Regions from separate parts of the Microvirgula aerodenitrificans DSM 15089 genome, predicted to be linked through region 3. Evidence: predicted binding sites of a transcription regulator. Region 3 holds the regulator's gene; each other region holds the start of a gene.
What was found. The regulator FliA, encoded in region 3, starts transcription of late flagellar genes. The targets are predictions, from matches to a motif close to GCTAAAGNTNNNNNNNNNNCNGCCGATAAT.
Positions count from the first base shown of each region.

Region 1: Q352_RS0102530 (chemotaxis protein) is a predicted target of FliA. The motif match lies at 5,964-5,993, and genes of this name have one in related genera.
Region 2: Q352_RS0101985 (flagellin N-terminal helical domain-containing protein) is a predicted target of FliA. The motif match lies at 5,222-5,251, and genes of this name have one in related genera.
Region 4: flgM (flagellar biosynthesis anti-sigma factor FlgM) is a predicted target of FliA. The motif match lies at 5,054-5,083, and genes of this name have one in related genera.

Region 1 covers NZ_JHVK01000002.1:147,929-155,766, reverse strand. Annotated here, with positions in the region: gene Q352_RS0102555 (EAL and HDOD domain-containing protein) at 1-419, opposite strand, end outside; gene Q352_RS0102550 (chemotaxis protein CheA) at 528-2,387, opposite strand; gene cheZ (protein phosphatase CheZ) at 2,428-3,447, opposite strand; gene cheY (chemotaxis response regulator CheY) at 3,485-3,883, opposite strand; gene Q352_RS0102535 (chemotaxis protein) at 4,012-4,947, opposite strand; gene Q352_RS0102530 (chemotaxis protein) at 4,964-5,905, opposite strand; gene Q352_RS0102525 (sensor histidine kinase) at 6,140-7,270, shown strand; gene cheD (chemoreceptor glutamine deamidase CheD) at 7,441-7,838, shown strand, end outside.
Region 2 covers NZ_JHVK01000002.1:26,775-34,612, reverse strand. Annotated here, with positions in the region: gene Q352_RS0102010 (acyl carrier protein) at 1-141, opposite strand, end outside; gene Q352_RS0102005 (GNAT family N-acetyltransferase) at 138-950, opposite strand; gene Q352_RS0102000 (amino acid adenylation domain-containing protein) at 947-2,479, opposite strand; gene Q352_RS0101995 (adenylyltransferase/cytidyltransferase family protein) at 2,542-3,000, opposite strand; gene Q352_RS0101990 (tetratricopeptide repeat protein) at 2,997-5,057, opposite strand; gene Q352_RS0101985 (flagellin N-terminal helical domain-containing protein) at 5,320-6,144, shown strand; gene Q352_RS19500 (flagellar protein FlaG) at 6,235-6,648, shown strand; gene fliD (flagellar filament capping protein FliD) at 6,769-7,838, shown strand, end outside.
Region 3 covers NZ_JHVK01000026.1:24,304-32,141, forward strand. Annotated here, with positions in the region: gene flhB (flagellar biosynthesis protein FlhB) at 1-595, shown strand, start outside; gene flhA (flagellar biosynthesis protein FlhA) at 595-2,679, shown strand; gene flhF (flagellar biosynthesis GTPase FlhF) at 2,702-4,159, shown strand; gene Q352_RS21530 (MinD/ParA family ATP-binding protein) at 4,156-5,025, shown strand; gene Q352_RS0115845 (RNA polymerase sigma factor FliA) at 5,036-5,773, shown strand; gene cobA (uroporphyrinogen-III C-methyltransferase) at 5,889-6,644, opposite strand; gene Q352_RS0115855 (D-2-hydroxyacid dehydrogenase) at 7,079-7,838, shown strand, end outside.
Region 4 covers NZ_JHVK01000002.1:138,474-146,311, forward strand. Annotated here, with positions in the region: gene Q352_RS0102455 (lysophospholipid acyltransferase family protein) at 1-855, shown strand, start outside; gene Q352_RS0102460 (lipid A biosynthesis lauroyl acyltransferase) at 863-1,723, shown strand; gene Q352_RS19530 (glutathione binding-like protein) at 1,752-2,390, shown strand; gene Q352_RS0102470 (bacterioferritin-associated ferredoxin) at 2,480-2,710, shown strand; gene bfr (bacterioferritin) at 2,824-3,300, shown strand; gene bfr (bacterioferritin) at 3,311-3,775, shown strand; gene Q352_RS0102485 (DUF2818 family protein) at 3,839-4,147, opposite strand; gene Q352_RS0102490 (flagella synthesis protein FlgN) at 4,214-4,684, opposite strand; gene flgM (flagellar biosynthesis anti-sigma factor FlgM) at 4,717-5,019, opposite strand; gene flgA (flagellar basal body P-ring formation chaperone FlgA) at 5,120-5,794, opposite strand; gene thrC (threonine synthase) at 5,846-7,258, opposite strand; gene Q352_RS0102510 (GNAT family N-acetyltransferase) at 7,268-7,795, opposite strand; gene Q352_RS0102515 (homoserine dehydrogenase) at 7,788-7,838, opposite strand, start outside.

The DNA of each region.
Region 1 (7,838 bases), on a different contig from region 3:
AGCTTCACATAATTGATGGCCGGCAGGAAGCTGTCCTGCTCGCCGCCGGGCTGATAGTCGTCCAGTGCCAGCCCGAAGCCGTGCTGCCGCAGATGCATGACGCGGCGGCGCATTTCGGCGCTGGCCGGCAGCGACGGGCACAGCTCGAGAATGACGCGGCGCGGGTGCAGCAGTTCCAGGAATTCGCTGACCAGCAGACCCTGTCCGACCTTGATGAAGGCGAACTTGTTGCCGATCAGTGCCGCCGCATCCATGCTGGACAGGGTGTTGACCAGCACGTGGGCACCATTGGCCGGTTCGTCGTCGGCCGCCGGCATCGACCCGGTCGCTACCGGGCGGAACAGCAACTGGTAACCGATGATCTGCTGGTTCCGGTTCAGGACCGGCTGGCGACCGATAAAGGCCGGGGAGGGTTGCATGGCGACTCTGCTGAAATCACGGGAAGGCAAACGACAGCGTCCCGCAGCGGTGCGGGACGGGGAAACGGCCGGGAGATCGCCGGTGAAGCGGTGATCTCCCGGGGCCGGTCAGATGGCCAGGTCGAGCAGGGCCGGGCTCAGATGGCCGCCCTTTTCCTTGGACTCGGCCGACAGCAGACCTTCCATGTCCAGCACCAGCACCACGGCTCCATCGCCGGACAGCGTGGCACCGGCCACCCCCTTCGGACGGATGTTCTGCAGCGGCTTGATCACCACATCGTCCCGACCGACGAAAGCGTCGATGGCGAGGATGAAGGTCTTCTCCGCCGACTGCATCAGTACGCCGAATGCCGGCTCCTGGGTTGCCGGCCAGCCGAGCAGGTCGGCCAGACCGCGCACCGGCAGGATCTCGTCGCGGACGACGATGGTCGGGCGGGCCGAGACTTCCTGGATGCTGTTCGGGTCGATCGGGATGATCTCGCGCACCATGGCCAGCGGCACGGCAAAGGCCTGCTGGCAGACCTTGACCACCAGCACCGGCAGGATGGCCAGCGTCAGCGGCAGCGAGACGCTGAGGCGGGTGCCTTCGCCCGGCACCGAGGTGATGTCGATGCGGCCGTTCAGGCGCTGGATGTTGGTCCGCACCACGTCCATGCCGACACCACGGCCGGAGACGCTGGAAATCTGGTCCTTGGTCGAGAAGCCGGGCAGGAAAATAAGTTGCAGAGCCTGCTTGTCGTCCAGTGCCTGTGCGGTTTCGCTGTCGATCAGGCCCTTGTCGACGGCCTTCTTGCGCAGCATGTCGGCACGCATGCCGCGACCGTCGTCGACGATTTCGATGACGATGTGGTCACCGACCTGACGGGCGGACAACTGCACGATACTCTTGACCGGCTTGCCGGCGGCAATGCGCTCCTCGGTGGATTCGGTACCGTGGTCGACCGCGTTGCGCACCAGGTGGACCAGCGGATCGTTCAGATCCTCGATCATGGTCTTGTCGAGTTCGGTTTCCTCACCGGACAGCACCAGTTCCACTTCCTTGCCGAGCTGGCGGGCCAGATCGCGGGCCAGTCGCGGGTACTTCTGGAACAGGCGGCCGATCGGCTGCATCCGCGTCTTCATGACCGCGTTCTGCAGGTCGCCGACCAGCAGGTCGAGCTGGCTGACCGCTTCGTCAAGTGCGCGCAGCGTGTTCGTGCCAAGGTTGCCCTGCATGATCTCGGTACGGATCGTGGTCAGGCGGTTCTTGGTCAGGCCGATTTCACCGGACAGGTTCAGCACCTGGTCGAGACGGTGAGTATCGATCCGGATGGTGGTTTCCTGCGGTGCGGCGACCTGGGTATTGGCCTTGGCCGGCGCACGATCGCGGGCGGCCGGCACCGGGGCTGGTGCCGGAGCGGGGGCTGGCGCCACCGGGGCCGAGGTCGGCACGACGGCCGTACCGCCACCGGCAATCTGCGCGACGCTGTCTGCCGGTACGACGACGGCCTGGTACAGCTGCTGCCAGTTCGGCTCGCCCGGGGCGGCCGGCGCTGCCGGGGCCGCTGCCGGTGCTGCTGCCGCAACGGCAGGCGTCTGTCCGGCCAGTGCGGCGTCGAGATTGGACAGGATGGCCGGATCGGCCGGCGACGGCATGCGGCCCTGCGCCATGTAGCTGAACATGTCGCGAACCACGCCGGTGGCGTCGAGGATCACGTCCATGATCTCGCTGGACAGCGTCAGCTCGCCATTGCGCAGCTTGTCGAACAGGTTTTCCGTGCGGTGGCACAGATTCACCAGCGGGGTGGCGTTCAGGAAACCGCCACCGCCCTTGATGGTATGGAAGCCCCGGAAAATGTCGTTCAGCAGTCCCTTGTCGTTGGGACGCTTTTCCAGTTCAACCAGTTTGTTGTCCACATCGGACAGCAATTCGAGAGACTCTGTCAGGAAATCCTGAAGCAGTTCTTCCATTCCGGCGAAGTCGCTCATGACAGCCTCTGCGAGAAAAGTGTTGTGTATGCAGTATGCATCAGAAACCCAGACTTGCCAGCAGGTCGTCGACCTGCTTCTGGTCGGTTACCACGTCGGTGCGGTTGGCCGGATTGACGACCGGGCCGTTTTCCAGCGAGTGGAGCTCGGTCGGGTCCGGCTTGATTTCCGGCTGGTATTCCATCAGGAACGACAGCAGTTCCTGCTCCATGTGCTGGACCATCTCCACGACCTTCTTGATCACCTGACCCGTCAGATCCTGGAAGTCCTGCGCCATGACGATTTCCATCAGCTCGGAAGACGTGGCATGCGTATGTTCGGGCACTTCGGCCAGGTAGCCGCGCGTCGACTTCGCCAGTGCCTTGAAGGCTTCCAGCGACGACTGGTTGGCAAACACCTTGTCCCAGTCGCTGGCGAGGGCGGCGGCGCCGCTCTCCAGACGGGTCTGGTGCGGTTGCGCGCGGTCGGTGGCGTTCAGCACGCGCTCGGCGGCGTTTTCCGTCAGCGTGGCGATATAGGACAGCCGGTCTTTCGCGTCGGGAATGGCACTGGCGGCGCGTTCGAGGGATTTGTCGTAGCCGAGTTCGTGCAGCGCATCATGCAGCTTGCGGGTTAGCTGGCCCACTCGCGAATACATGTTGTCAGCGGAGGCAACGGGTGCCGCAGCGGCTGGCGCGTCTGCGCTGACCGCGGCCTGGCTGGCCACGCTGTCGAACAGCGCCTCGAGTTCCGGGCTGTCGCCGGCGGCGGTCACCTGCGCGACGACCGGGGGCGGGGGCGCGACCGGGGCCACGCTGGCGGCCACGCTGTCGAACAGCGCTTCGAGTTCCGGGCTGTCGCCGGCGGCACTCAGGTCGGGGGCGGGCGTCGGTACGACGGGTGGCGCAACGGGTGCGGCGGCGACACTGTCAAACAGTGCCTGCAATTCGGCGCTGTCGCCATCTGCTGATGGGGCGGGCACGACGGCAGCGATCGGCGCGGCCGGGGCTTCCTGTACATGCGTGTCGTGAGCGACACGATCGAACAGGGCCTCGAGTTCGGGCGAATCGCCGTTTTCCAAGTGATTATCCGGCACGTAGCCTCCCTCGGTTTTCTGCTTACTTGGCCACGCTCTGGAAGACTTTGCCCAGCTTTTCTTCCAATGTGGCAGCGGTAAAGGGTTTGACGATGTAGCCCGAAGCGCCGGCCTGGGCCGCTTCGATGATGTTCTCGCGCTTCGCCTCCGCCGTAATCATCAGGAAGGGGAGATGCTTGAGCTGGGCGTCGGCGCGTACATTGCGCAGAAGCTCGATGCCAGTCATGTTCGGCATGTTCCAGTCGGACACGACGAAATCGAATGTCTGGCTTCTGAGCTTGTGCAGCGCGGCCTGGCCGTCCTCGGCTTCATCGACGTTGGTGAAACCCAACTCCTTGAGCAGATTGCGGAGGATGCGTCGCATCGTCGAGAAATCGTCGACGACCAGAAAGCGTGTGTTCTTGTCTGCTGCCTCGATCATGGGGCGTTGTCCTGCGTATGTGTGGCTTTGTCAAAGCTGCCGGTCATGGGCCCGGAGCCGGTTCTGTCTGGTAGACCGTGGGTCGAGCCGGATCGTAACGATGGCGGCGCTCACTGCGAATGCTGCGCTCAGCGTTGCAGGTACGGCAACATCGTTTCCGCCAGCAGCGCGGGTTCGAACTTGGCGACGTAGTTGTCGACGCCGACGCTCGAGCCCATCGCCCGGTTGGCATTGGACGACAGCGACGAGTGTATGACCACCGGAATATTGGCGAAGCGCTTGTCGCCCTTGATGTGCCGGGTCAGAACGTAGCCATCCATTTCCGGCATTTCGGCATCGACCAGGATCAGTTTCAGTGTGTCGTGCAGCGTGGCGCCATCCATCCACGGACGGTTGGCGAAGGCCTGCAGTCGTTCCCAGGCCTCGCGGCCATTGGTGGCCTGATGGTATTTGACTTCCATCTTGTCGAGCACCTGGGTGATTTCCTTGCGGGCGACCACCGAGTCGTCGACGAAGAAAATGAATTCGTCGCTGCCGGTGCCGGCCTTGGGAATGTCGGGGATGCGGGTTTCACCGACGACGCTGGCCAGGATCTGCTCGACGTCGAGGATGGAAACCAGTTTGCCGTCGTCCAGTTCGGAGACGGCGGTAATCATGGCCTGTCCCTGCGGCATCATGTTGTCCGGCGCCTTCATCCGGTCCCAGTCGATGCGGATGATGCGGTCGACCGACTCCACCAGGAACGCTTGCGTGCTCTTGTTGAATTCGGTGACGATCATCGATTCGTACTTGTGGGTGTCCGCATCCTGCGCGCCGGTAAAGCGGGCCAGCGAGATGACCGGGATGATGTTGCCGCGCAGGGAAATCACGCCCTCGACACCGAACGGCATGTTCGGCGACTTGGTGATTTCCGGCGTCTGCGACACTTCGCGCACCTTGAACACGTTGATGCCGAAGGTTTCGCGGGTGCCGAGCGAGAACAGGAGGACTTCCATCTTGTTCGAGCCGGCGAGCTTGGTGCGCGCATCGATGTTATCGATCAGGGATATGTCTTGCATGGCCATTATTCTCGTAGCAGGGTCAGAGCTTCAGCAATTCGCGCATCTTCAGCGACAGCTTCTGCGGCTCGAATTTCGACACATAGTCGTCGACACCGACCGACTGGCCTAAACGCTGGTTCGACTGACCAGACAGCGACGAGTGCATCAGCACCGGAATGCCGGCGAAGCGCGGGTCGCTCTTGATCATCTTGGTCAGCAGGAACCCGTCCATTTCCGGCATTTCAACGTCGGTCAGCACCAGGTTCACCATATCCTTCAACGGCTTCTCTGCCTGCTCGGCCTGACTGGCCATGCGCTGCAGCTCTTCCCAGGCGCGGCGACCGTTGATTGCGTATGCGTAATTCACGTTCATCGCCTGCAGCGTCTTCTCGATCTGCTTGCGGGCCACGGCGGAGTCGTCGGCGAAGAACACCATCCGCGATTCCTTGATCGGCTCGATATTGACGAACTGGAACGAGTCGTCGATATCGGTGGTCTCGGCCAGTACGCGCTCGACGTCAATCATCATCACCAGATTATTGTTGTCGAGCTCGGTCACGGCGGTGACCAGACCGCCCATGCGGTTCGAGATCATTTCCGGCGGCACGCGCATCGCCGACCAGTCCAGGCGCAGGATGGTATCGACCGCCTCGACCAGGAAGCCCTGGGTGTGGCCGTTGTACTCGGTCACGATCATGACTTCCGGGGTCTTCTCGGTGATCACGCCGGTATACTTCGCCAGGTCGATGACCGGAACGAGGTGACCGCGCAGGCTGACCATGCCTTCGACCGAGCTGGCCATTTCCGGCGCCGTCGTGATCTCGGGGGTGCGCATCACTTCACGGACCTTGAATACATTGATGCCGTAAGTTTCCTTACGGCCGGTCCGCTGGTCGACCCCTAGCGAGAAAAGCAGGATCTCCAGCTTGTTTGCACCCGCGAGTTTGGTTCGCGCGTCAATGCTTTTCAGTAGTTCAGACACAAGGTGCTCCGCTCATCTTTGCAAATTCAAATCGCCAGCCCGGGGGGCTGTCAGGAATACTATCGACAACAACTGCAGAATCATAAGTGACTCTAGACGTTCGTTAGGATTTTTCTCGCAGTTGTGCGGAACATTTCCTGAGTAGATTACTACCACATTTCCCTTAGTGCTGTCATAGGGGCTGCCATGAGCCATGAGAATCATCAACTCGGTCCACAGGAGAATTCTCCTGACGTGCAGCAGCTGAAAGAGGCGTTCGGTCTGTTCAGCCGCGCGTCCGGTGAACTGATCCACGCGTACTCCGATCTGCAGAAGCAACTGGCGACCCTGTCGGCGCAACTGGAGATGGCCAATCTGGCGCTGGCCAGCCAGAGCGCGCAGCGTGCCAGCCTGGCCGAGCGGCTGGCGCTGCTGCTCGACGCGCTGCCGGCCGGCGTGGTCGAGCTGGCGGCAGACGGCACCGTGCTGCGGCAGAATCCGGCGGCGCAGGACATGGCCGGGGCCGACTGGACCGGACTGGACTGGGCGCAGGTATCGGCCGCGATGACACCGGCGGATGTCGGCGACGCCTGGCTGCTGCCATCCGGGGCCGCGCCGCGTGAAGTCATTGTCGAGCAGCGTCCGCTGCCGGACGGTTCGACCATCGTGCTGCTGCATGACATCTCGCGCCAGCAGGCGCTGGCGCGGCAACTGGCCGATCAGGAGCGACTGGTGGCGATGGGGCAGATGGCGGCATCGCTGGCGCATCAGCTGCGCACGCCGCTGGCCACCGCCATGCTCTACACCGCCAATCTGGCCCGCGAACCACTGGGCCGGGAAGACCGGGAGCGCTTTGCCGGCAAGGCGCTGGACCGTCTGCGCCAGCTCGAAGGCCTGATCCGCGACACGCTCGGCTATGTGCGCGGCGAGGCGTTCGAGTTGCACGACGTCGCCGTGGCCGACGTGCTGGACGAGGTCGAGCATGCGGTGCTGGCCGGAGCCCGCGCCCGCGCCGTGACGTTTGCCTGCCGGCAGGACACGGGCGTGACGCGGGTACGGGCCGATGCCAGGGCGCTGGTCAGCGCTCTGGTCAGCCTGATCGAGAATGCGTTCGCCTACTCGTCCCCGGGCAGCGAGGTCTCACTGGCGGTCCGCCGCGGAGAGGCCGGCGTCGAATTCGCCGTCAGCGACCAGGGACCGGGCGTGCCGGCCGAGATCGCCTCGCGCATTTTCGAGCCGTTCTTTACCACGCGCAGCGAGGGTACCGGTCTCGGGCTGGCCATTGCTGCCCGGGTGGCGCAGCAGCAGGGCGGACAGTTGCGGCTGGATGCGCGCCATGCACCGGGGGCGTGTTTCGTGCTGTCCCTGCCGCTGGCCGACGACTGAATGCAAGCGGGCACCGCGAAGGGATCGCGCAGCGGGATTCCACTGGTCTATATCTAGACAAGACATACGGATGTCATTGCCTTGCCGGCAGGGCGGCAGTGACCGTTCTTCCCGCAGCCGCGGACCGGTCTCCGGCCCGGTGTCCGCTTGCGGCCACATGCGAGACCACCATGAACACAGGCAATACCAAGACCAGTGCAGCCATGCCAGGAGCCTCCTACTACGACGCCAATTTCCAGCTCGAGGCGGCCAAGGTGCTGCCGGGCGAGTTCATTGCCACCAATCGCGACATGCTGCTGGTGACGGTGCTGGGGTCCTGCGTGTCGGTGTGCCTGCGCGATCCGGTGGCCGGCGTGGCCGGGCTGAATCACTTTTCGTTGCCCGATGGCGTGTCCGATCAGGACGCGCTGACCAATCTGCCCGAACGCTATGGCCAGCATGCGATGGAAGTGCTGATCGACGAAATGGTGCGGCTCGGCGGCGACCGGCGGCGCTTCGAGGCCAAGGTATTCGGCGGCGGCAGCGTGCTGCGCGGGATGCTGAAATCCAATATCGGCGAGCGCAATGT
Region 2 (7,838 bases), on a different contig from region 3:
GCCAAAGGTTTTATCAAGGGCTGAAACCAGCATGATCATGTCAAACGAATCCAGCAAGCCATCTGAAATGAAATCGGTCGATTGGGTAAAGTCAGATTCGGGTCTGATATTAATGAGAATTTCAATAATCCGATTTTTCATTTGGCCGCATCCTTGCGCATGACTTGATCAATCAGATTGTCGGGGGCAAAGCCGTAGTGTTCATATTTGGCAATTGCATTTTCATTGTCCTCGACAACCCATAGTAAAATTCTTTTGGCCGTGGCAGTGTGATCAAAAAATGCATGCATCAATTTTGAACCGATGCCTTCATTTCTGTATCTTTCGTCCACAAACCAGTAGCGAACACTTGCCGTCACACCTTGTTGCTGAAAATAAAGAAAACCGGCGAGGTCATTGTTCTTTCGAACAACAAAAATCTCCCCTTGTCGTGCTGCTGCCTGCAATTCATCAAAAGCGGGGATTTGCTCGCTATGTCGGTCAAATGCATGCTGCAAAATAGCATGAACAGCATTCGCCTCATCCTCGCGAGCGACAGCAACGGTCTTGTCTCTGATGGATGGTGTTGACCTGCTGTTTACCCGTACTAATCGCCGCAGGTTTCTGTATTTATAAAAACCTGCCTGCTCAAAGACACTGACCAGTTCTGCGGTGGCCTCGCTGGATCCAACAAGGTCGCACACCAGGAGATTTTCTGCCGGCAAGTCCTGCAACGCTGCCTGTAGCTCGGCCGGCGCACCGGCTGAAAAATGGACATGGAAGAAATCGTCGCTTTTTCTCAGAATGAGAGCAGCAGCTCCCCGCGAAGCTTCAAAGAGTTCTTCGTTTTTCAGCCACATGTCCAGCTTTTCCCGTGATGGGAAAAAATTCGTTATGTAGTGAGTAGCCGACCGCTTGCCCTCACTGATAATCAGCTGAACCTCCTGCGGGGTAGTCAGTAGTTTCATCATTCACCAAAGTACGAGTCAGCCAGTTTTTTTCTATCAATTTTTCCGTTTGGATTCATTGGCAGTGCACCGAGTTGATGGAATGCGGTCGGTATCATGTACTTGGGCAGACGTGCTACAAGTTTGGTACGGATTTGAGCCGGGGAGAGCGCAATGTCAGATTCAAAAAACAGAGTAATCTCTTTTTTGGGCGCATTGTATAGCACACAACCATTTTTTATTTCTGTAATGGCGAGTGCTGCAGATTCTGTTTCTGCAAGCTCGATGCGGTAGCCCAGATGCTTTATCTGGTAGTCCTTGCGACCCGCAAACATGATCTCGCCATGCTCGTTTTTATAAACCAGGTCACCGGTTCGATAAATCCGCTCCGGATAATGCGGGTTTAACGGGTTTTGCGTGAAAGCCCTTGCCGTCTGTTCCGGGTTGTTGTAATAGCCAAGCGCGAGAGAGCTGCCACGCACACAAAGCTCACCCTGCTCGCTGCCCGAGGCGAGCGTGTCGTTTTCCTTGATAATCAGGATGTCGGAGTTCCGGCAAGGCAACCCGATAGGGATTGACTCGTCGTCGGAAAAGTCACGATCAATAACAAAATACGTGCAATCGACCGTGATTTCAATCGGGCCATAAAGATTCACGAACTCAGCGTTGACCAGTTTTTTTCGCCAGTAATTCAAATGCTTTGTCGGGAAAACCTCTCCGGCAAAAAATATGCGACGCAGGCAGCTCAGATTCCGATTTTCCAGCAAATTCATGTTTGCCATGGTCACCATGATGGTGGGTACCCAGAACAAGAATGTAGTTTGCTGGTCTTCCAGAAATTGTGCCAGCTTGGCCGGGAATGCGGCCAAATGCTCCGGGATGATGGCGATGGTGCAACCCCGAGCCAGGCTAACGTAGAGTTCCAGGGAGTAAATGTCGAAATAAAACGGAGAGAGGCTCCCGATAACATCGGATGAGCTGAATTCAAAACGCGTCAGGCACCAGTCGATGAAGTCAATGATGCTGCGATGGTGCATCACGACACTTTTTGGCGTGCCTGTTGATCCCGATGTATTGATGATGCAAACCGGATCCGTATCAATGACGGCATGACGCCGGGCTGCTAGCTGTTCTGCATCATGCTGCGGGGCAGACGTCAATATTTCATCAATGAAAATCAGCTTCTGTCTGTCGATGCCTATGGCCAGCAGGGCCGCCGCCATGCTGGCATCCGTGATGATCAATACCGGATCAAGATTGGCCAGCAATTTCTCCAGTCGTTGAACCGGAGACTTGCTGTCGAGATTGGTATAGCAATGGCCACTGTAGAGTATGCCCAAATTGGCAATGATCGTGCCGGCCCCTTTGGGCAGGAATACCGCAATGGGACGCCCGATCTGGTCTGCTGCTTTCATGATCTGACATGCGCAGCTCTTGGCCCGTTGCTCAAGCTCACGGAATGTATACTCTCGCGCATTATCAATGACCGCAATCCGGTCAGGCGAGTGCTTGAGGGCTCCCTCTTCCAGATACTCCAGAACATTCAACTGCATAGCGCTACCTTGGATTTGATATTTTGCGTACTTCCCAGTGCGGGACGGTATCTTGCGCAGGGTTACTCGAAATTCCTGACAATGCTTTCCAGCAGTCCCAGCGCATCCTTGATCTTGAGCAGGTTGTCCCTGTCGACTGCCTTCAGCGTGTCCTTGATCGTGGTGCTGGAAATGCCGGCGGTGCGCGGCAGGTAGATGACCTCGCACGCGTCCTTCAACTCGTCGAACTTGCCGACCCAGTCGTCCCCCATGCCGAGCACGTCAGCCTTCAGCCGGACAATGTCGTGGCGCTTTTGCGCCCAGTCGTTTTCCGGGATCACGCTGTGCACGCAGCGGATATTGGCGACAATCTCGGCGCGTTCCGCGTAGGGAATGAAGGTGGCCTTGCCCTTGGTCGCGTTGAACTCGTCGGTCGACACCCCGACCACTAGCCGGTCGCCGAGCGAACTCAGGCGTTCCAGCAGGCGCAGGTGACCGATATGGAACAGATCGAAGGTGCCGTAGGTCAGGACCGTTTTCATGCCAGATCCCGTTCGCGGATAAAGGCTTCGACCTGGTCCAGAATCGGATGGGGGCCCCATTTGCGGATCTGCTTCGCGTAGGACAGCGTTTTGGCCCAGCGCCGCGAACGCAATGCCGAGAACAGCCGCTCGTAGCCATAGAAGCTGCACAGGTCCTTCGATTCCGGTGTCAGACAGTAGCCGGCGACCACGGCATCGAAGCCCGGGTCCGGAATCCGCCATTCACTGCCGTAGATGTCTTCGAAGAAGCGTTCCGGCGATTCCGGTGCCAGGAACTCGACACCGAGGAAGGGCAGCGGCTTCAGTTCGAAACCGCGGTAGCGCCAGCGCAGCTTCATGGCTCCCCGGTCGAAGCCCTCCAGGCAACTGTCGCCGTCGCGGTGGAAGAAGAACATGTCGATGATGATGTCGGTCGGCTTGTGGTGCAGCGCGGACACCCAGGCGTTCGGGGCGAGCATGGTGTCCGGCACCATGAAGTCCGGATCGTCGTTGAAGGCGCCGACAATGGCTTCGCGCGACACGTCCGACCACAGGCCGAAGTCCATGTCCTTGTCGAACGGCAGCAGGTCGCCGTCGCGGATGATGCCGAGCAGCGTGCCGCCGATCAGGAAGAACGGCACCCCGGCCCGGGTCAGGGTCTCGTGGGCGGCCAGCAGGGCGACATGGGCGTCATGGACGACCATGTACTGTTCCTTCTTCTCCTCGAACATCTGCTCCGGCGGCAATTCGGCCAGTTCGATCAGCTTCTGTTCGATGGCATGGTGGACCGAGCTGAACGCCTTCTCGATATCGCCCTGTTCGCACTCGACCACCGACACGTTAAGGTACAGCTCGGGGTTGTCCGGCCACTTGCTTTCGGCCTGATCGAAAACATCGTGCGCCTGATCGTACTTCTGCTGCTGCGACAGGCAGGCGATCAGCGAGGTATAGCCCCACAGGTTTTCCGGATTCAGTGCCATGGCGCGCCGGTAGGCGACTTCGGCCATGGTATGGGCGTTGAGCTTGCTCAGCAGCGAACCGAGGTCGGTATGGATATCGTCATCGTCCGGTGCCAGGTGGATGGCGAACATCAGGGCATACATTGCCTGCTCGGGATCGCCGGCGGTGTAATGCGCGCGGCCGAGCAGCACCCAGCAGCGCGCCGAGGTCGGGAACTTGTCGCAGATGTACTGTGCCACTGCGATTGCTTCGTCATAGCGGCGTTCGCGTGACAGCAGACCGGCGAGCAGGGCGGCACCGTCCGGATGGTCCTGGGCACCAAGACGCAGCATGTCGATGGCCTCGGCGTGTTCGCCACGGGCGGCATAGTACATGCCGAGTTCCAGGCAGGTGTCCAGACTGGGCGCCAGCTCATGACTGCGCAGCAGGGCGGTGCGGGCAGCCTCGGTCTTGCCGAGACCCATGGCCGTCAGCGCCAGACTGTAGAACACATCGGCGCGTTCGCTCAGGCGCTGGCTGGCACGTTCGAGCAGCGGCAGCGCCTCATCGTATTTTTTCTGCAGCAGCTTGACGTTGCCGAGCTGGAAACTGGCTTCGGCATCGTCCGGCTGGCGGGCCAGCTCTTCGCCACACACCCGCCCGGCCTGCTCCAGCAGACCGGCCGGTGCCTGAATGTCCTTGAACAGCGTGGTCTTGTTCGAGTCGTCGACCTGGCGCGCGCGCGCCAGCGCTTCGCGGGCTTCCGCCGTGTCTTCGCAGACCAGGCTGTCCAGCCAGTGCGACACGCCACGGTAGATCTGGCCGGTACTGTCATGGGTGCGGGCGATGCTGCGCTGGATTTCCGCCTGCAGCGGCGCATTGCCCTGATCCGGCCAGCGGGCACGGGTTTCCATCAGTGCGGCTTCCAGAATCACGTGCGCGTCATCCACCAGTCCGGCATGCGCCGCCAGTTGCCCCAGCCCGAGCAAGGCCACCGGGTCGGCCGGGTCCTGTGCCAGTTGCTCGTGCAGCAAGGCCTCTGCTTCAGGGAGCTGGCCCTGTTCGGCCAGGTCGGCGGTCGTTTTCAGGATGGCGAGATCGGAAATTGTCGGGGCGGGGGTCTTGCAGTTGGACATCATGTTCTCGGTCAGGAGTGGAGTGTGCGCGTAAAACCTATATAGATGGTCTCACCCGGAAGGCATTCTATGGCGGATTCGGCTGACAGTGCCGATCGAATGTTCCGTCACTCTATCGGCCTGTTGCAATCAAATTTGATGCCCAACTAGAAAATTTGCAAAAGACCCCTAAAGCCAACGCAACTGGCTCCGATAAAGCTTGTGACCCGGAAGGAAGTACCGGCACCCAACCCACCGAACAACCGTCGCCTGCTTGGAGATCATCATGGCAATCTACGTCAACACCAATATTTCGTCGCTGAATGCGCAACGTAACCTGACCACCTCGGGCAGCGCACTGGCTACCTCGCTGCAACGCCTGTCGTCGGGCCTGCGCGTCAACAGCGCCAAGGACGATGCCGCCGGTCTGGCCATCGCTTCGGGCATGGATTCGCAAGTTCGCGGTAGCAACCAGGCTATCCGTAACGCGAACGACGGCATCTCGCTGGCGCAAACCGCTGAAGGCGCGCTGTCGCAAATCCAGGAAAACACGCAGCGTATGCGCGAATTGACTGTACAAGCGTCGAACAGCACCGTGTCGACAACTAACCTGAAACAAATCAAGAAGGAAATGGATGCCCTGGGCGCGGAAAACAAGCGTCTGGTGTCCAGCACCAAATTCAACGGCCAGACCTTGTTTAGCTCTGCTTCCGCCAAGAGCTTCAACTTCCAGGTAGGTGCCAACAGCTCGGCCAACGACCAGATCAAGGTGACCATCGCCAAACTGGCCTTCTCGCAAGCTGCTAGCGCTGCCACCCTTAGCAGCAACACCAACGCTCGCGCCCTGCTGACCAAGTTTGACAACGACCTGAAGACCCTGGCCAACGCTCGCGCCGACCTGGGTGCCACGCAAAACCGCTTCAGCGCCGTGGTCAGCAACCTGCAAAACTACGTTGAAAACATCTCGGCTTCGAAGAGCCGTATCGTTGACGCCGACTTCGCTTCGGAAACTGCTACGATGACTCGTAACCAGATCATCCAGCAAGCTGGTACCGCCATGCTGTCGCAAGCCAACCAGCTGCCGCAGACCGCGCTGTCCCTGCTGAAGTAATTTCGGTAACGGGGATCTGATCCCCGTAGCGTGAACGGGGCCCCGGCCAGCCAGTCTGTGTCCGGGGCCTATTGACGTCAGGAGAGATCCATGCAGATCAACCCCTCGGCAACACCCATACAGCCGGCTGTCGCAGACGCGCGACAACCGTCCACATTGCCGCAGTTTGCCGGCCATGCGCCCGCGACGCCCGTGCTGACCAGCACCGCCGTTGCGCCTGTTCATGGTGCCGAGAGTTTGCGCAATGACGCCGATGCCGCTCGCGCCAAGGACCAGCAGAAGCCGGATGCGCTGCAGAAGTCGGTCCAGCAGTTCAATCAGACCATGCAACTCATGCAGAGCGATCTCGAGTTCTCGGTCGATGAAGACACCAAGATGCGTCTGGTCAAGGTCGTCAATCGCGAAACCAATGAAGTGATTCGCCAGATACCCAATGAGCAGATCGTCCAGTTCGCCAAAGTGTTTGACGAACTGCGCGGGCTGCTGCTCTCGGACAAGGCTTGATCCGGGATATCATCATTCATCATGCAGGCGTGCCGGGTCCGATCGTATGTCGGGCTGTCCGGTCGGCGAGGTCCGGCCGGTTCATATCGCACGACATGCGGCTAGTCGAGAGGAAATAACGTGGCTTCCATTACCGCCGCCGGCGCGGGCTCCGGCCTGAATATCGAAAGCATCGTCAGTGGTCTGATGTCGGTTGAACGGCAACCGCTGACCAAACTGCAGACGCAGGCAAGCAAGTACAACACGCAGGTATCGGATATCGGCAAGCTGACGTCCGCACTGTCCAGCCTGAAGACGGCTGCGCAGAAACTGTCCAGCTACGATTTTCTCGATGCAAACACGGCAACCAGCAGTGACCTGACCGCAATCACGGTCAAGGCCGACGGTACGGCGAGCAACGGCACCTATGCGATCCAGACGACGCAGATGGCCAGCGCGCAGGCCGACGTGTACGACCTGGGGGGGATGACCGACGGCAAGCTGACGTTCGGTGCCGCAGGCACGAACCCGGCGACCATCACTGTCAATGGCAAGACCGTCAATCTCGGCACCGGCGAGGTCAAGCTGACCCCGGCCGAGCTGGCGGCGAAAATCAATGGCGCCGGTGTCGGCGCGACCGCAATGCCGATTACCGACAAGACCGGCCAGCAACGGTTGGTGATCAGCGGTCAGAAGACTGGCGCGATCGACGGCGTAATCGGGACGACCAGCTTTGCCTCGCTGACCGGCGGCAGTGCCGCATTGAACGCGACTGACTCCAAGGCACCGAAAAATGCCGAATTCACCATCAACGGCATCTCTGCCGTCAGTCAGAGCAACAGTGTTTCGGGCGTGATCGGCGGCCTGACCTTCACCCTGCAAAAAGAAGGTATTGGATCGGTGACGGTGGGGCGCGATGATGATGCGATCGCCAAGAAGGTCGACGATTTCGTTACCTCGTACAATGCCGTCGTCTCGCAACTGACATCGATGAAGAGCGGTTCGTTCGGCAACGACAGTCTGCTGCGCTCGGTCAAGGATCAGTTGTACGCTGCTGTGTCCGCGCCGACCGACAAGACCAATGCCGCTCCGGGCCCGGCGGACTATTCGCCGCTGGCCAGTCTCGGCATCAAGCTCGGTGTCGGCGGCAGCCTGGTGTTCAACAAGACCGACTTCACCAAGGCGCTGGCCAAGGATGCTGACGGGGTCAA
Region 3 (7,838 bases):
CGGCGCGCTGGTGCTGCTGGTCGTCGTCGATGTGCCGTTCCAGATCTGGCAGTATCACAAGAATTTGCGCATGACCAAGGAAGAGGTCAAGCAGGAAATGAAGGAAAGCGAAGGCAGTCCCGAGGTCAAGGGCCGCATTCGCCAGTTGCAGCGCGAGGCTGCGCGCCGCCGGATGATGAGCGAGATTCCGAACGCCAGCGTCGTCGTCACCAACCCGACCCACTACGCAGTGGCCCTGCAGTACGCGGACGGCATGCGCGCACCGCGCATTCTGGCCAAGGGCACGCTGAAACTGGCAGAGAAGATCATCGAGCAGGCACGCGAGCACAACATCACCATCATGCGGGCGCCGCCGTTTGCCCGCGCGCTGTACCACAACGCCGAGATCGGCGACGAAATCCCGTCCGCGCTGTACACCGCCGCGGCGCAGGTGCTGGCCTATGTATTCCAGCTGAAGAACTACCAGTCGAATGGCGGCATCGCGCCGCTGTATCCGGAATCGCTGCCCGTGCCGACCGAGCTCGACCCGGAAAGCAAGAAAAAAGCGAATGAAGCCCCCGCCGACACTTCGCCGCATGAGGAGCCTCGCGCGTAATGAATTTTTCCCTGCTGCTCCAGCGTTTCAACCTGAACGTCGCGGCGCTGGCCGGTCCGGTCCTGATCCTGCTCATCCTGGCGATGATGATCCTGCCGTTGCCGACAGTGGTCCTCGACGTGTTTTTCACCTTCAACATCGCCGTGTCGATCATCGTGCTGATGGTCGGCCTGCAGATCAAGAAGCCGCTGGAGTTCTCCGCCTTCCCGGCCATCCTGCTGGTCACCACCCTGCTGCGGCTGTCGCTGAACGTCGCGTCGAGCCGCGTGATCCTGATGGAAGGTCACAACGGCGCTGACGCGGCCGGCAAGGTCATCGAGGCCTTCAGTCACTTCCTGGTCGGCGGCAACTACGCGATCGGCATCGTGGTGTTCGTCATCCTGACCATCATCAACTTCGTGGTCATCACCAAGGGGGCCGGGCGGATTGCGGAAGTGAGCGCCCGCTTCACCCTCGACGCGATGCCCGGCAAGCAGATGGCCATCGACGCCGACCTCAATGCCGGCCTGATCGGCGAGGACGACGCCCGCCGCCGCCGGCAGGAGATCACCGAGGAAGCGAACTTCTTCGGCTCGATGGACGGCGCGAGCAAGTTCGTGCGCGGCGATGCCATCGCCGGCATCCTGATCATGCTGATCAACATCATCGGCGGGCTGATCGTCGGTATCGTCCAGCACGACCTGCCGGTCGGCGTCGCGGCCGAGACCTACACGCTGCTGACCATCGGTGACGGCCTGGTCGCCCAGATCCCGGCCCTGATCATCTCGACCGCCGCCGGCATCGTCGTCACCCGCGTCGGCACCGAGAAGGACCTGTCCGAGCAGTTCCTCGGCCAGCTGTTCATGAAGCCGCAGGTGCTGTACATCACTGCGGCCGTGATCGGGCTGATGGGCCTGATCCCGAACATGCCGCACTTCGCCTTCCTGCTGATCGCCGCCATTCTGGCCGGGCTGGCATGGTGGCAGGACCACCGCACCAGGGAGCTGGCTGCAGCCCAGGCGCGGGCCGAATCCGAGTCGCCGCCGCCGCCGGAAACCCCGGTGGCCGAAGTCAGCTGGAACGACGTGCAGCCGGTCGACGCTGTCGGCCTCGAGGTCGGCTACCGCCTGATTCCGCTGGTCGACCGCACCCAGGACGGCGAGCTGCTGCGCCGCATTCGCGGCATCCGCAAGAAGATGGCACAGGAAGTCGGCTTCCTGCTGCCGGCTGTGCATATCCGCGACAACCTGGAAATCCGCCCGAACGCCTACCGCATCCTGCTCAAGGGGGTCGAGGTCGGTGGCGGTGAGGCCTTTGTCGGCCAGTACCTGGCGATCAACCCGGGCCGCGTGCTCGGCGAAATCAAGGGCGTCCCGACCACCGACCCGGCCTTCGGACTGCCGGCGCTGTGGATCGAGGCGCGCCAGCGCGAGGAAGCGCAGACGTTCGGCTATACCGTGGTGGACGCCAGCACGGTGGTCGCCACCCATATTTCGAATATTCTGCAGAACCATGCCGCCGAGCTGCTCGGCCGGGAGGAAACCCAGCAACTGGTCGATCATGTCGGCAAGGAATCGCCAAAGCTGGTCGAGGAGCTGGTGCCGAAGATCATCCCGATCGGCACGCTGCAGAAAGTGCTGCAGAATCTGCTCGGCGAAGGCATCAGCATCCGCGACATGAAGAGCATACTGGAGACGCTGGCCGAACACGTGCCGCAAACCCAGGACATCGACGATCTGACCGCGGCCGTGCGCATCACGCTGTCGCGCGCCATCGTCGCCCAGCTGTTCCCCGGCATGAACGAACTGTCGGTGCTGACGCTGGATCCGCAGCTGGAGAGCATCCTGATCGGCGCCATGCAGAGCAAGGCCGGCGGCGGCCTCGAACCCGGTCTGGCGGAAACCCTGCTGCAGTCGGCGGCCCAGGAGTCCGAGCGGATCGAGCAGCAGGGGCTGAACCCGGTGCTGATCACGCCACAGGCCCTGCGCCCGGTCCTGTCCAAATTCATGCGCCGCGCCCTGCCCCAGCTCGCCGTGCTGGCCCATAATGAAATTCCCGACAGCAAGACCATTCGCGTGGTCGGCGTGGTCGGGGCACGCAGCTAGTCTCACAGTGGGATAACGCCTTATGGTCGTCAAAAAGTTTTTCGGCAAAACCACTCGTGATGCACTGCGCCAGGTGCGTGACGAGCTGGGTACCGATGCCCTGATCCTCAGCAACCGCAGCGTGCCCGGCGGCGGCATCGAAATCATGGCGGTAGCCGACGCCGACGTGAACACGCTGGCGGCTTCGCTGGCCACCAACGTCAAGCACCCGCCGCGACATGGCGGCAGTGCGGCCGCCCTGCCGCCGAAATCGGCCAAGCCGTCCCCGGTCGCCAGCGCGCTGGCGCGCACCTATGCGCTGCCGGTCGAGCCGCTGGCCGAGCCGGTGGCGCGGATCATTCCGCCCAATGAACCGGACACGTCGATCAAGCGTGTCGACTTCAGCCGCCTGATCGCCCGTGCCGAGGAGGCCGCCAATCGCGAGGAACCCGCCCGCGCCGAGCCGGCACCCCGCCCGGAACCGGCCCCGGCGGCAGAGGCAGCGCCGCGCGACAAGGCACCGGCCGAAGCGGCGCCGACCACGGTTCGCGCCGAGGCCAAGCTCGACGAGCTGGGCGACGAAATGCGCGAACTCAAGGCACTGCTGACCGCCCAGCTCGCCAGCCTGGCCTGGGCCAACCTCGAGGAATACCACCCGCGCCAGGCCGAGCTGTTCCGCCAGCTGCTTGCCGTCGGCATGAGCCCGGCACTGTGCCGCCAGCTGGTGGCCAAGCTGCCGGCGCACTTCGACGAAGCCGCCGCGCTGAAATGGGCAAAGTCGGCGCTGGCGCACAATCTGCGCGTGCTGCCGGAGGAAGAGGACATCATCGACAAGGGCGGCGTCTATGCGCTGGTCGGTCCGACCGGCGTCGGCAAGACCACCACCGTGGCCAAGCTTGCCGCCCGCGCCACCATCAAGCACGGTCCGGAATCGATCGCACTGATCTCGACCGACAGCTACCGGATCGGGGCCCAGGACCAGCTGAAACTGTATGGCCGCATCCTTGGCGTGTCGGTTTACGCCGTCGACAACGAGGCCGACCTGCACCTGACGCTGGCCGACCTCGCCCACAAGAAGCTGGTGCTGATCGACTCGGTCGGCATGGGCCAGCGCGACAACCGCGTCAGCGAACAGACGCGCATGTACGCGGCCGGCAAGCGGCCGGTGCGGCGCATCCTGCTGCTGTCGGCCAATGCCGCCGGTCATACGCTGCAGGATGTCATCACCCGCTATCAGGGCGAGGGCCTGGCCGGCTGCATCCTGTCCAAGGTCGACGAGGCGCCGACGCTCGGGGTCGGGCTGGACGTGGCAATCCGCCACCGGCTGCCGGTGCTGTACGTGACCAATGGTCAGCGGGTGCCGGAAGACCTGTACCTGTCCGATGCCAATTATCTGGTGGAACGCACGTTCCAGCCGTTGAAACAGCCGCGCGGACCGTTCTCGTACGAACCCGACGAGTACCGCATCCTGCAGGCGGCCCAGTGGGGCCAGACCGCATGACCCGCTTCGACGATCAGGCGGCCAGCCTGAGGCGACTGTCGCTCGGCAACGCGCTGTCGGCCAGCTTCGCCTTTCTCGGCGGGCGGGCGTCCGGTGTCACCACCCTGGTCGCCGAACTCGGCATCGCACTCGGCGTGACCCATGGCCGGCGGGTGCTGCTGCTCGACGGCCATGCCGGCCAGCCGCTGTTGCGCCGCTTCAACCTGTCGACGAGCGAGACGCTGGATACGGTCCTGTCGCAGCAACTGGCGCTGGATGCGGCCGTCAGCCCGCTCGGCGGCACCATCAACCTGCTCAATGGCTATGCGCGCCCGTCGGTGCTGGCCGCGCTGAGTGACGTCTCGGCCCACCGCGTGCAGAGCGAATATCTGGCCCTGACCCGCGACACCGAATTCGTGCTGATCGACGCCCCCACGCAGACGCCGCTGCTGGCGGCGGTGGCCGGCGATATCGTACTGGTGTTGTCGCCCGATCAGGACGGACTGACCGAGACGTACACTGCCGTCAAATACCTGGTCAGCGAGTTCGGCCGCCGCAAGTTCAACGTCCTGGTCAACCGTGTGCACAGTCTGGACGAGGCACAGCACTGGTTCTCCCGGCTGTCCACGGTAGCCAGCGAATACCTGCCGGTTTCGCTGCGCTGGGTCGGCTACGTGCCGGAAGACCACTGGGCCAAGCGGGCCACGGTGCTGAAGACGACGGCAGTCCAGTCGTTCGACACCAGCGAGATCGCCACCGCCGCCAACCAGCTCGCCCATGCCCTGCCACTGTGGGCCACCGGCTCCGGTGTCGCGCATGAACTGTTTTCCCGACTGTGTGATGCCGCACGGTTGCTCGAACCCGACCCGTCAGAAATCATCGTCTAGCTGTCAACTTATGAAACTTCGTCGTGCCTATCTTCCCGCAGACGCGTCGACAACCGTCGATGTGGCTACTCACGCGCCACTGGTCAGAAAGCTGGCCAGCATGATGGTCAGCCGGCTGCCGGCCAGCGTCGAGCTCGACGACCTGATCCAGGTCGGCATGATCGGCCTGCTCGAAGCGGCCCAGCAGTTCGATACCAGCCAGGGTGTGCTGTTCGAAACCTTCGCCAGCCAGCGCATACGCGGAGCCATGCTCGATGAACTGCGCCGCATCGACTGGCTGCCGCGCCAGGCGCGCCGCAACGCCAAGCAGATCGAGCAGGCGCTGACGGCACTGGAACAGGAGTTCGGCCGGGCCCCGCACGAGAGCGAGGTGGCGGAACGGCTGGAAATGAGCATCGACGAGTACCAGTCCATGCTGTACGACTGCAAGGGCCACCAGCTGGTCTACTACGAGGATTTCCGCCACGAAAGTGACGAAGGCAGCAGCACCCAGTTCATCGAGCATGTCGCCGGCCCCGAAGCGGAGACCCCGTTCGCGATGCTCGGTGACCAGCGTTTTCGCGAACACCTGGTCGCCGCCATCAAGGAGCTTCCGGAACGCGACCAGCTGGTGATGAATCTGTACTACGAGGAAGAACTGAACCTGAAGGAAATCGGCGCGGTGCTCGGCGTGACCGAGTCGCGCGTCTGCCAGCTGCACAGCCAGGCGGTATCGCGCCTGCGCGGCAAACTGCGCAGCTGGATTTGACTGCCGCTTTTTGTGGGCACCTGCGTGGTGAGTGGCGTCGGTGCAGGCCCGACTGATTCAGTTCTTCGTGCCGCATTTTTGCGAGCACCTGCACCTTTGCAGACCGTCTCGGCTTTCAGGCCGCGCGCGACAGACCGTCCGGCCATTCCGCCAGTGACGACAGCGCGACGACATCACCGACCAGCACGATGGCCGGGCTGCCCAGGCCGGCCGCCAGCGCCTGTGCCGGCAGTTGCGCCAGCGTGGTCAGCAGTTGCTGCTGGTTCGGCGTGCTCGCCGACTGCACGACGGCCACCGGTGTCGTCGCCGGCAACCCGCCGGCCATCAGTCCGTCGCGGATACGGTCCAGCCGCTTCATGCCCATGTAGATTGCCAGCGTCAGCCCGGAACGGGCCAGTGCGGCCCAGTCCGGTTCGCCGCCATCCTGGGCATGGGCTGTCACGAAGGCCACGCCACGACAGCAGTCGCGATGGGTCAGCGGCACGCCGATCGCCGTTGCCGCCAGCATGCCGGCAGTCAGCCCGTTGACCACCTCGACCTCGATGCCGGCCGCGCGTAGCCACGCCGCCTCCTCGCCGCCCCGGCCGAACAGCATTGCATCGCCGCCCTTGACCCGGGCAACGCGGCGCCCCTGGCGGGCATGGCGCAGCATCAGCCGGTTGATGAACGATTGCGGGGTGGAGCGGCAGCCGCCCCGCTTGCCGACCCGCACCAGCCGCGCGTCCGCCCTGGCCAGCGCCAGCACGTCGTCACCGACCAGGTCATCGACCAGCCACACATCGGCCTCTCCAAGCACCCGGGCGGCTTTCAGCGTCATCAGTTCGGCATCGCCGGGACCGACCCCGACCAGCCAGACTTTGCCAGCGTTCATATGAATTCCTCATGCAGATGGACGCCACGATGTCAAAAACTGCGCCAAGTGGGAAAGGCTTTGTGGCGATATGCAAAGACGGGACAGGCAGGCAAAAAAAGGGCGTCGCATCCGCTTTCCGTGACTGGCACGGCAGGCGAATGGACGCCGCTGTCAAAGTGGCCGCAGGCACCGGAGTACCCTGGCCGGATTCAACACAACCCTGAGAGCCCCGCCGCCGGGGCTCGTCAATAACAAAGCATCAAGCGTGCCAGCCAGTCCGAATGCATGAAACAACTGAAAAACAGCGCTTGCAGTCCAATATAGCCGCGATTCCCCGCACTGTCGTGTTGCATTGCACCAAAAGCAGGCACGTTTGTCGGCACACGGCACGAACGCAAGCCGGTGCCGGCAGGCTACAATCGTTGCCCCGACCCTTCGTCCAGCCAGCTGCCATGACTATCCGCATCGTTTTTCTCGACCGCGCCAGCCTGCCCGCCGCCCTGCCGGCACCGGTCGCCTCGCACGAATGGATCGACCATCCGCATACCGAACCGGTCGATACCCTTGCCCGGCTGGCCGGAGCCCGCGTCGCCGTGGTCAACAAGCATGTGCTGGACGCCGCCACGCTGGCACAGCTTCCCGACCTGAAGCTGGTCGCCGTCTGCGCGACCGGGGTCAATAATGTCGACATTGACGCCTGCCGGCGGCTCGGCATCACCGTGTGCAATGTGCGCAATTACGGCGCCGACAGCGTGGCCGAGCATGCCTTCCTGCTGCTGCTGGCGCTGAAGCGCAATCTGCTCGCCTACCGCACCGACATGCTGGCCGGGCGCTGGCAGCAGTCATCGCAGTTCTGCCTGCTGTCGGCGCCGATCACCGATCTGGCCGGCCAGCGCCTGCTGGTGGCAGGCAGCGGCGATATCGGCAGCAATCTGGCGCAGAAGGCCCGCGCCTTCGGCATGGAAGTGTTCCAGCTTGAACATCGTGGTGCCGTTTCGGTCCGCCCCGGCTATCTGTCGTTCGACGAAGGGCTGGCCAGCGCCGACGCGCTGTCGCTGCACCTGCCGCTGAATGACGGTACCCGCGGCATGATCGGTGCGGCCGAGCTGGCGCGGATGAAACCGGGCTGCGTGCTGATCAACACCGCCCGCGGCGGGCTGGTCGACGAGGCGGCGCTGGTAGCCGCGCTGCGCGATGGCCCGCTGGCCGGCG
Region 4 (7,838 bases), on a different contig from region 3:
CTCCCGCTGGGTGCGCTTCAGCGCATCGGTTGGGTCAGCGGAAGACTGGCACTCGTCCTCTCTCCGCGCTTCGGACAGAAAACCCGCAACAGTCTGAAACTGGCGGGTTTCGCAGAAAATGCGCCCGATTATAGGCGTTTAATTCGCGACAGTGCAGCCCATACCGGCATGTCGGCGCTGGAGCTGGCAGCGGCCTGGTGCCAGGACACGCGCCGGGTCGCCGGCATGGTCCGTGCGTGCCAGGGCTGGGACGCGGTCGAGGCGTCGATCGCCGCCGGTCGCGGTCTGCTGTTCATCACCCCGCACCTCGGCGCCTACGACATCGCCGGCCGCTATCTGGCCAGCCGGCTGCCGGTGCCGCTGACCGCCATGTTCCGCCCGCCCAAGGTCAAGTGGCTGCAGCCGCTGATGCAGCGTGGCCGGATCCGCGACAACGGCAATACCGCACCGGCCACGCCGGCCGGCGTGCGCCAGATCATGAAGGCGCTGAAGCACGGCGAGGCGACCATCGTGCTGCCGGACCAGGTGCCTGGCAGCGGCGAAGGTCTGTGGGTGCCGTTCTTCGGCCAGTGGGCCTACACCATGACGCTGGCCTCGCGCCTCGGCGAGATGAAAGACGTCGACACCTATTTCTTCTACGGTCGCCGGCTGCAGATCGGCGAAGGCTTCGAGGTCCGCATCCGGCCGCTGAGCGTGCCGTTCACCGGCGACCGCTACCAGGACACCCGCCGCATCAATGCCGAGGTCGAGGCGCTGGTGCGTGAAGCGCCCGAACAATATTTGTGGGGCTACAGTCGTTTCAAACACCCGGCCGGCGCCGACGAGCGCCCGACCACGGACGTCCCTCTGGAGTAACCGCCACGTGCGTTTTGCCTTTTTCATTCTCTGGCTGCTGCATTTTCTGCCGCTGTCCGCCATCAATGCCATCGCCCGGCCGGTCGGCTGGCTTGCCTACCACCTGGTCGCGCCGCGTCGCCGCGTCGGCCGCCGCAACCTGGAGGCCTGCTTTCCCGACTGGACCCCGGCTGCACGCGACCGCCTGCTGCGCGATCACTTCCACGCCATGGCGCGCTTCATGCTCGAATACGGCATCGTCTGGTACTCCCCCGATGCACGCTTCAGGGAACTGGTCAGCTACAAGAACCTGCACTACCTGACCGACCTGAAGGACGAGAACGTCATTATCCTGTACCCGCACTTTGTCGGTTTTGAAATGTGCGTCTACCGGCTGAACCAGGATGTGCCGCTGGTCAGCATCTACGCGCGGCAGAAGAACGAAGTGCTCGACCGGCGCATCTACCAGGGCCGGCAGCGCTTCAGCAACGCCAAGATCATTTCCCGCACCGAAGGGCTGCGCCCGCTGCTGAAGGCGATGAAGGACCACACGCCACTGCTGTACCTGCCCGATCAGGACATGGGCGCCAAGGAAGCGGTTTTCGTGCCATTCTTCGGCGTACCGGCAGCCACCATTACCGCGATGAGCCGCATCGCCCGCCTGACCCGGGCCAGGATCGTGCCGGTCATCCCGCGCCGGGTCTCGCCGGACCGGTACGAACTGGAAGTCTTCCCGCCGTGGGACGACTTCCCGTGCGGCGACGAGACCGAGGACGCCGCCCGCATGAATGCGTTTATCGAAGCGCGCGTCCGCGAGCAGCCGGAGCAGTACTTCTGGCTGCACAAGCGCTTCAAGACCCGGCCGGACGGCGACAAGCCGTTCTACTGACATCACGCCCCGCGAAACGGAAGCCGCCATGATCGACCTGTACTACTGGACCACCCCGAACGGCCACAAGATCACCCTGTTCCTCGAGGAAACCGGTCTCGACTACACCATCAAGCCGATCAACATCGGCGCCGGTGAGCAGTTCGCGCCCGACTTCCTCGCCATCGCCCCGAACAACCGCATTCCGGCCATTGTCGACCACGCACCGGCCTTCGGCCGCGGCCCGGTCAGCGTGTTCGAATCCGGTGCGATCCTGATGTACCTGGCGGAGAAAACCGGCCAGCTGCTGCCGGCCGACCCGCACCGGCGGCTCGCCGCGACCGAATGGCTGTTCTGGCAGATGGGCGGCTTCGGGCCGATGCTTGGACAGAATCACCATTTCAGCCAGTTCGCACCCGAGAAAGTGCCGTACGCCATCGAGCGCTACCAGAAGGAAACCGAGCGCCTGTACGGCGTTCTCAACCGGCGTCTGGCACTGCACGAGTTTCTGGCCGACGAGTTCTCGATCGCCGACATCGCCTGCTACCCGTGGGCCGTGCCGCACCAGAAGCAGCACATCGATCTGGCCGACTATCCGCACGTGCAGCGCTGGTTTGACGCCATCGCCGCCCGACCGGCCACGGCCCGTGCCTACGCCCTGGCCGAAAAGGTGAATCCCGCCCGTTAGCTCTTGTATTCAAACCCGATAAGTGGCTATTGAAAACCGTTCTCACTCATGCAAGAATGAGAACGTATTTCATTCACTGGGTGACCTCCATGTACGTGTGCGTGTGCAAAGCGGTAACCGATCGCCAGATACACAGGGCAGTCGAGAACGGTGCGTCCACCTTGCGCGAACTGGCCCAGGATCTCGGCGTCGCCACCCAGTGTGGAAAATGCGCGAAATGCGCCCATTCGGTGCTGTGCGAAGCGAAAGCGCAACAGCAATCGTCACGCCAGACTGTTCTGCTGCAGCCCATGGGCGCCCGCCTGCCACTGGCTGCCTGATCCCGCCCGCCCCCCCATTCCTGTGCCCGCACTGACCCTTCGTGAGTGCGGGCATGGCTGTGTGTGCCGTAATGACTGATAATGCATGCTGGATTTCCGGATGGGAGAACACTATGCAAGGCAACCCGCAAGTCATTGCCGCCCTCAACGGCGTGCTCAAGTACCAGCTCACGGCGATCAATCAGTCATTCCTGCATGCCCGCATGGGCCGCAACTGGGGCTACAAGCTCCTCGACCGCGCCGAATACAAGTGGTCGATCAAGGCGATGAAGCACGCCGACGAAGTGATCGAACGCATCCTGTTCCTCGACGGCCTGCCCAACCTGCAGGAACTCGGCAAGCTGTTCATCGGTGAAACCGTGCCGGAAATGCTGTCCTGTGACGAGAAGCTGATCCACGGCGGCCTGGCCGACATGCGCAAGGCGATCGCACTGGCGGAAAGCGAGCAGGACTACGTGACCCGCGACATCGTGACCGAGCTGCTGGAAAGCGAAGAAGAGCAGCTGGACTGGACCGAAACCCATCTGGGCCTGATCGGCGCCGTCGGCCTGCCGAACTTCCTGCAAAGCCTGACCGGCGACAACGAATAAGGAGAACACCATGCAAGGCAGTGCAAAAGTCATTGGCGCCCTCAACCACCTTCTGGTTGGCGAGCTCGCCGCACGCGACCAGTACTTCATTCACTCCCGCATGTATGAGGACTGGGGCTACGGCAAGCTGTTCGAGCGCATCGAGCACGAAATGCAGGAAGAAACCGAGCATGCGGCCTGGCTGATCCGCCGCATCCTGTTCCTTGGCGGCACGCCGGCCATGGTGCCGTCGGCACTGAATATCGGCAGCGATGTGCCGTCGATGATGAAAAGCGACCTCGAACTCGAATATCAGGTCGTCCGCGATGTCCGCGCAGCCATGGGGACCTGTGAACAGGAACATGATTACGTGAGCCGCGACATTCTGCTGAAGATGCTCGACGATACCGAAATGGACCATGCCCGCTGGCTGGAACAGCAGCTGCGCCATATCGACCAGATGGGTCTGGAAAACTATCTGCAGTCGAAGATCTGAAACGCAGTCACGGAAAAAGCGCCCCGCGGGGCGCTTTTTTCAATTCCGCCAGAGGCGGACGGGTCAGCCCAGGCGCATGCCACGGCGGTGCCAGAAATGGCGACCGACAAAGCCCGGGAAAGCGAACACCAGGAACAGCGCCAGATTGGTTACATAGAACTGCCAGTTCTGCGGATGCACGGCCGATTGCCGGGCCTCGAGACCGTAGGCCAGCACGGCGACCACGCCGAACATCACCAGCAGTTCCAGCGCCTGCCAGCCGGCATGCTTGGCCCTGGCCAGCGTCACGACGCCGAACAGTTTCCTGGAGACAAAGGGAAGATTCGCCGCCAGAAAGGCAACCAGCAGCAGCGCGACAACGTTCCAGTTCATCGGGGGCAGCCCAAAATGAAAACAGCCGCCATCATGCCATAGACGGCGGCGTTCGGTGAGACGGGATCAGGCGGCGCCGAGGTTGCGGCCACCGCCGACAATGCTCTGCTTGCCGCCATCGCGGCCATAGGACAGCGTGCTGCCCTCGGACGACATCAGCGCCGAAAGCGCCTGATTGACATTCAGCAGGCGATCCGAGATCAGCTTGCCGTTCAGGTCATTGGCGGCACGGGCTTTTTCCGACACCAGTTCCAGGTGCTGCCAGATCGACAGCAGTTCCAGCCGGTCGGACAGCCAGCGGTACAGTGCCGTACGGCTGTCGATGCCGAAGGCGCGCAGTGCCTCGGCACGCAGACGGGCACTGTGATCGATCTGCTCAAGCAGCTCCAGCTTGCCGGAGGCGAACTTCTCGATATCGGCGATGTTGCCGCCGATCAGCGCACGCTGCTCTTCATCCAGCAGTTCGAGCATCTGTTCGAACTGCCGGGTTTCGGCAACGACCAACTCGGTCAGTGACTGGATCTGGGTATCGGTCATGAAGTGGACAACTTACAAAAAACGGAACGCTGTCAGCCCTGACTCTGCGTGGACAGCAGTTCCTGCGAGCTGCGGACCAGACCGTCGGCAATGCCTTCCGGATTGATCTTGTACTCGCCATTCGAAATGGCGGCTTTCAGCGACGCAACCTTCGCAGCATCAAAAGTTATTTCGCCGGCGCCGTCCTGGGCCAGCGACTGAATCTGGCTGGCAAGCGGGTTGATGGCCACACTCTCGCCGGCAGCAGACGGCGTCGTCAGCGACGGCTTGACCGGCTTGCTTCCGGCGTTGCCGCTCGGGGGTGCAGTATGCACCATGTTGGATTGGATTTTCATCGCATTGAGTCCGTGTATCGCCCTTGTTACAGCAGTTATCGGCGGATTGTCATCCAGCTTTAGCCTTTATTGTCTTGCCGTTACACAGTAGATCATTTCTTCAATACCTGATGGCAACGCTGCCGTCCGCGCGTGCCGTCCCGCGCAGAATCCGGCCGTTCGGCATGCGCACACCGACCGACTGTCCCTCGCTGCCGGCGGTCATTGCCACCCCCTGCGCGGACACATTGAATGCCGGGTTGTCCGCCACGATGCGGACCGGCTGCCCCTGGCGAACGACCAGCGGCAGGGCCAGCATTTCCCGCCGCAGCATGAGGCCCGGCACGACCGTGCGCGCCATCGGCTTGCCGACCACGTCCTCGATCCGGGCGAACGCACCGAGCGGCACATTGCCGTCGCGCGATTCGACCAGTTCCAGATCCTCGGCGACCAGCTTCTGCCCGGTGGCCACCGTACGCTTGATCATGACCACGGTCTGGCTCGGAATCGCCCGCACCGGCAGCCGGATCGACCACTTCGGTGACACGCAGGAAATTTTCACTCCGCGGGCGGCCTCGCGGCCGGGACCATCCCAGGCATAGACCGGCGACGGGCAGGCAGGCAGGCCCAGCCTGCGGTCAAGCTGACCGTAGCTGAGCCGCACCGCCGCGCCCTGCCAGCCCTGCAGCGCGAACGCGCGCGCCTGCGCCTCGATCAGGGCGATGTCCTGGCGCGAGGCCAGGACCGGAAGTGCCGGGAAAACCGACAACAACAGAAACAGCGACAATCTGGACATGCGCGGATTGTAGCGTTCGAGCCGCCGCAGACTCAAACCCGCGACGGCCGGTCAGGCGTCGATGTGTTCGGACAGGTAGCGCTTGATCAGCTCGGCACTGGCATCGACCACCTCGACCCGCTTCGGCAGGGCTTCGATATTGTCCAGCCCGGCCGGTCGAGCCGGCTTGCGCCCCAGCGCCTCGACGATGGTGTCCTCGAACTTCGCCGCCTGCGCGGTTTCCAGGCACACCATCGGCACGCCGTCCTCCCGCCATTCCTCACCGACCTTCAGCCCGTCGGCGGTATGGGTGTCGATCACCACGCCATAGCGGGCATCGGTGCGACGAATGGTCTCCAGCCGGTCGGCATGCGTGCTCTTGCCGGACTGGAAGCCGAAGTCGGCAATGCGCGCGAATGCCGGTGTGCCGGCCAGATCGAACCCTTCACCGGCATCCACCCGCGCCCACATCCCGGCTACGGCCTTCGGATCGCGGCCGACCAGATCGAACACGAAGCGCTCGAAGTTGCTGGCCTTGGAAATGTCCATCGACGGGCTGGACGTGATATGGGTATCGGCCGTGCCACGCGGACGGTAGCGGCCGGTACGGAAGAATTCGTCCAGCACGTCGTTTTCGTTGGTGGCAACCACCAGGTGGCGGATCGGCAGCCCCATCATCCGCGCAATGTGACCGGCGCAGACATTGCCGAAGTTGCCCGACGGCACGCTGAAGCTGACCTGCTCGTCGTTGCCGGCCGTGGCGGCGAAATAGCCCTTGAAGTAGTACACCACCTGCGCCACGACCCGCGCCCAGTTGATCGAATTGACCGTGCCGATCTTGCGCCGGGCCTTGAACACGTGATCCCGGCTGACGGCCTTGACGATATCCTGGCAGTCGTCGAACACGCCGCGCACCGCCAGATTGTGAATGTTGTCATCCTGCAGGCTGTACATCTGCGCCTGCTGGAACGGACTCATCAGACCGTACGGGCTGAGCATGAACACGCGGATATTGTGCTTGCCGCGCATCGCGTACTCGGCGGCCGAACCGGTGTCACCGCTGGTGGCGCCGAGAATGTTCAGCGACTCGCCGCGCTGGCCGAGCACGTACTCGAACAGGTTGCCGAGGAACTGCATCGCCATGTCCTTGAACGCCAGAGTCGGGCCGTTGGACAGTTCGAGAATGCACAGGCCCGGTTCCAGCACTTTCAGCGGCGTGATGTCGGCCGAGCCGAACACGTCTTCGCGGTAGGTGTCGAACACGAGGCGGCGCAGGTCGTCGGCCGGAATGTCGTCGGCAAACAGGCGGATGATCTCGAAGGCCAGTTCCGGGTAGGACAGCGCACGCCATGTGTCGAGCGTCGCCCGGTCCACTTGCGGGTAGCTTTCCGGCAGGACCAGCCCGCCATCCGGGGCCAGGCCCATCAGCAGGATGTCGGAGAAAGGGGCCGGCGCCATGCCGCCACGGGTGCTGATATATTTCATGATGTCTGACTAAGGTTTGGGCTGCGGCAGCGCCAGCCCGAGGATGACGAGCGAACGGCGGACACCATCGAGTTCCGCCACATCGGGAAAGTGACCCCAGGTACTGAAGCCCCGGCGCTCGAACAGCGCCATGCTGGGGGTATTGTGCGCGAAGATGAAGCCGAGCAGCGTGCGGATGCCGAGCGCCGGACAGGCTTCGAGCGCGTAGTCGAGCGCCAGCCGGCCGAGACCGCGGCCGCGCGCGCTTTCGGCCAGATAGATGCTGACCTCGGCCGTCGCCGCGTAGGCCGGCCGGCCGTAGAACGCGCTGAGGCTGATCCAGCCCAGCATGACGCCGGCGGCGTCCTCCAGCACCCACAGAGGATAACGCGCCGGCGAATGGGCGTCGAACCACGGCTCGCGCGATGCGACCGTCACCGGCTCGGTATCCGCCGTCACCTGGCGGGACGGCACCGTGCTGTTGTAGATGTCAACGATGCCGGGAAGGTCGGCACGCACCGCGTGCCGGACACGCATCCCGGCGCCGGTGTCAGCCATTGAGCGCCTCCATGCGCAGCCGCACCACCTTGTCGGTCACGCT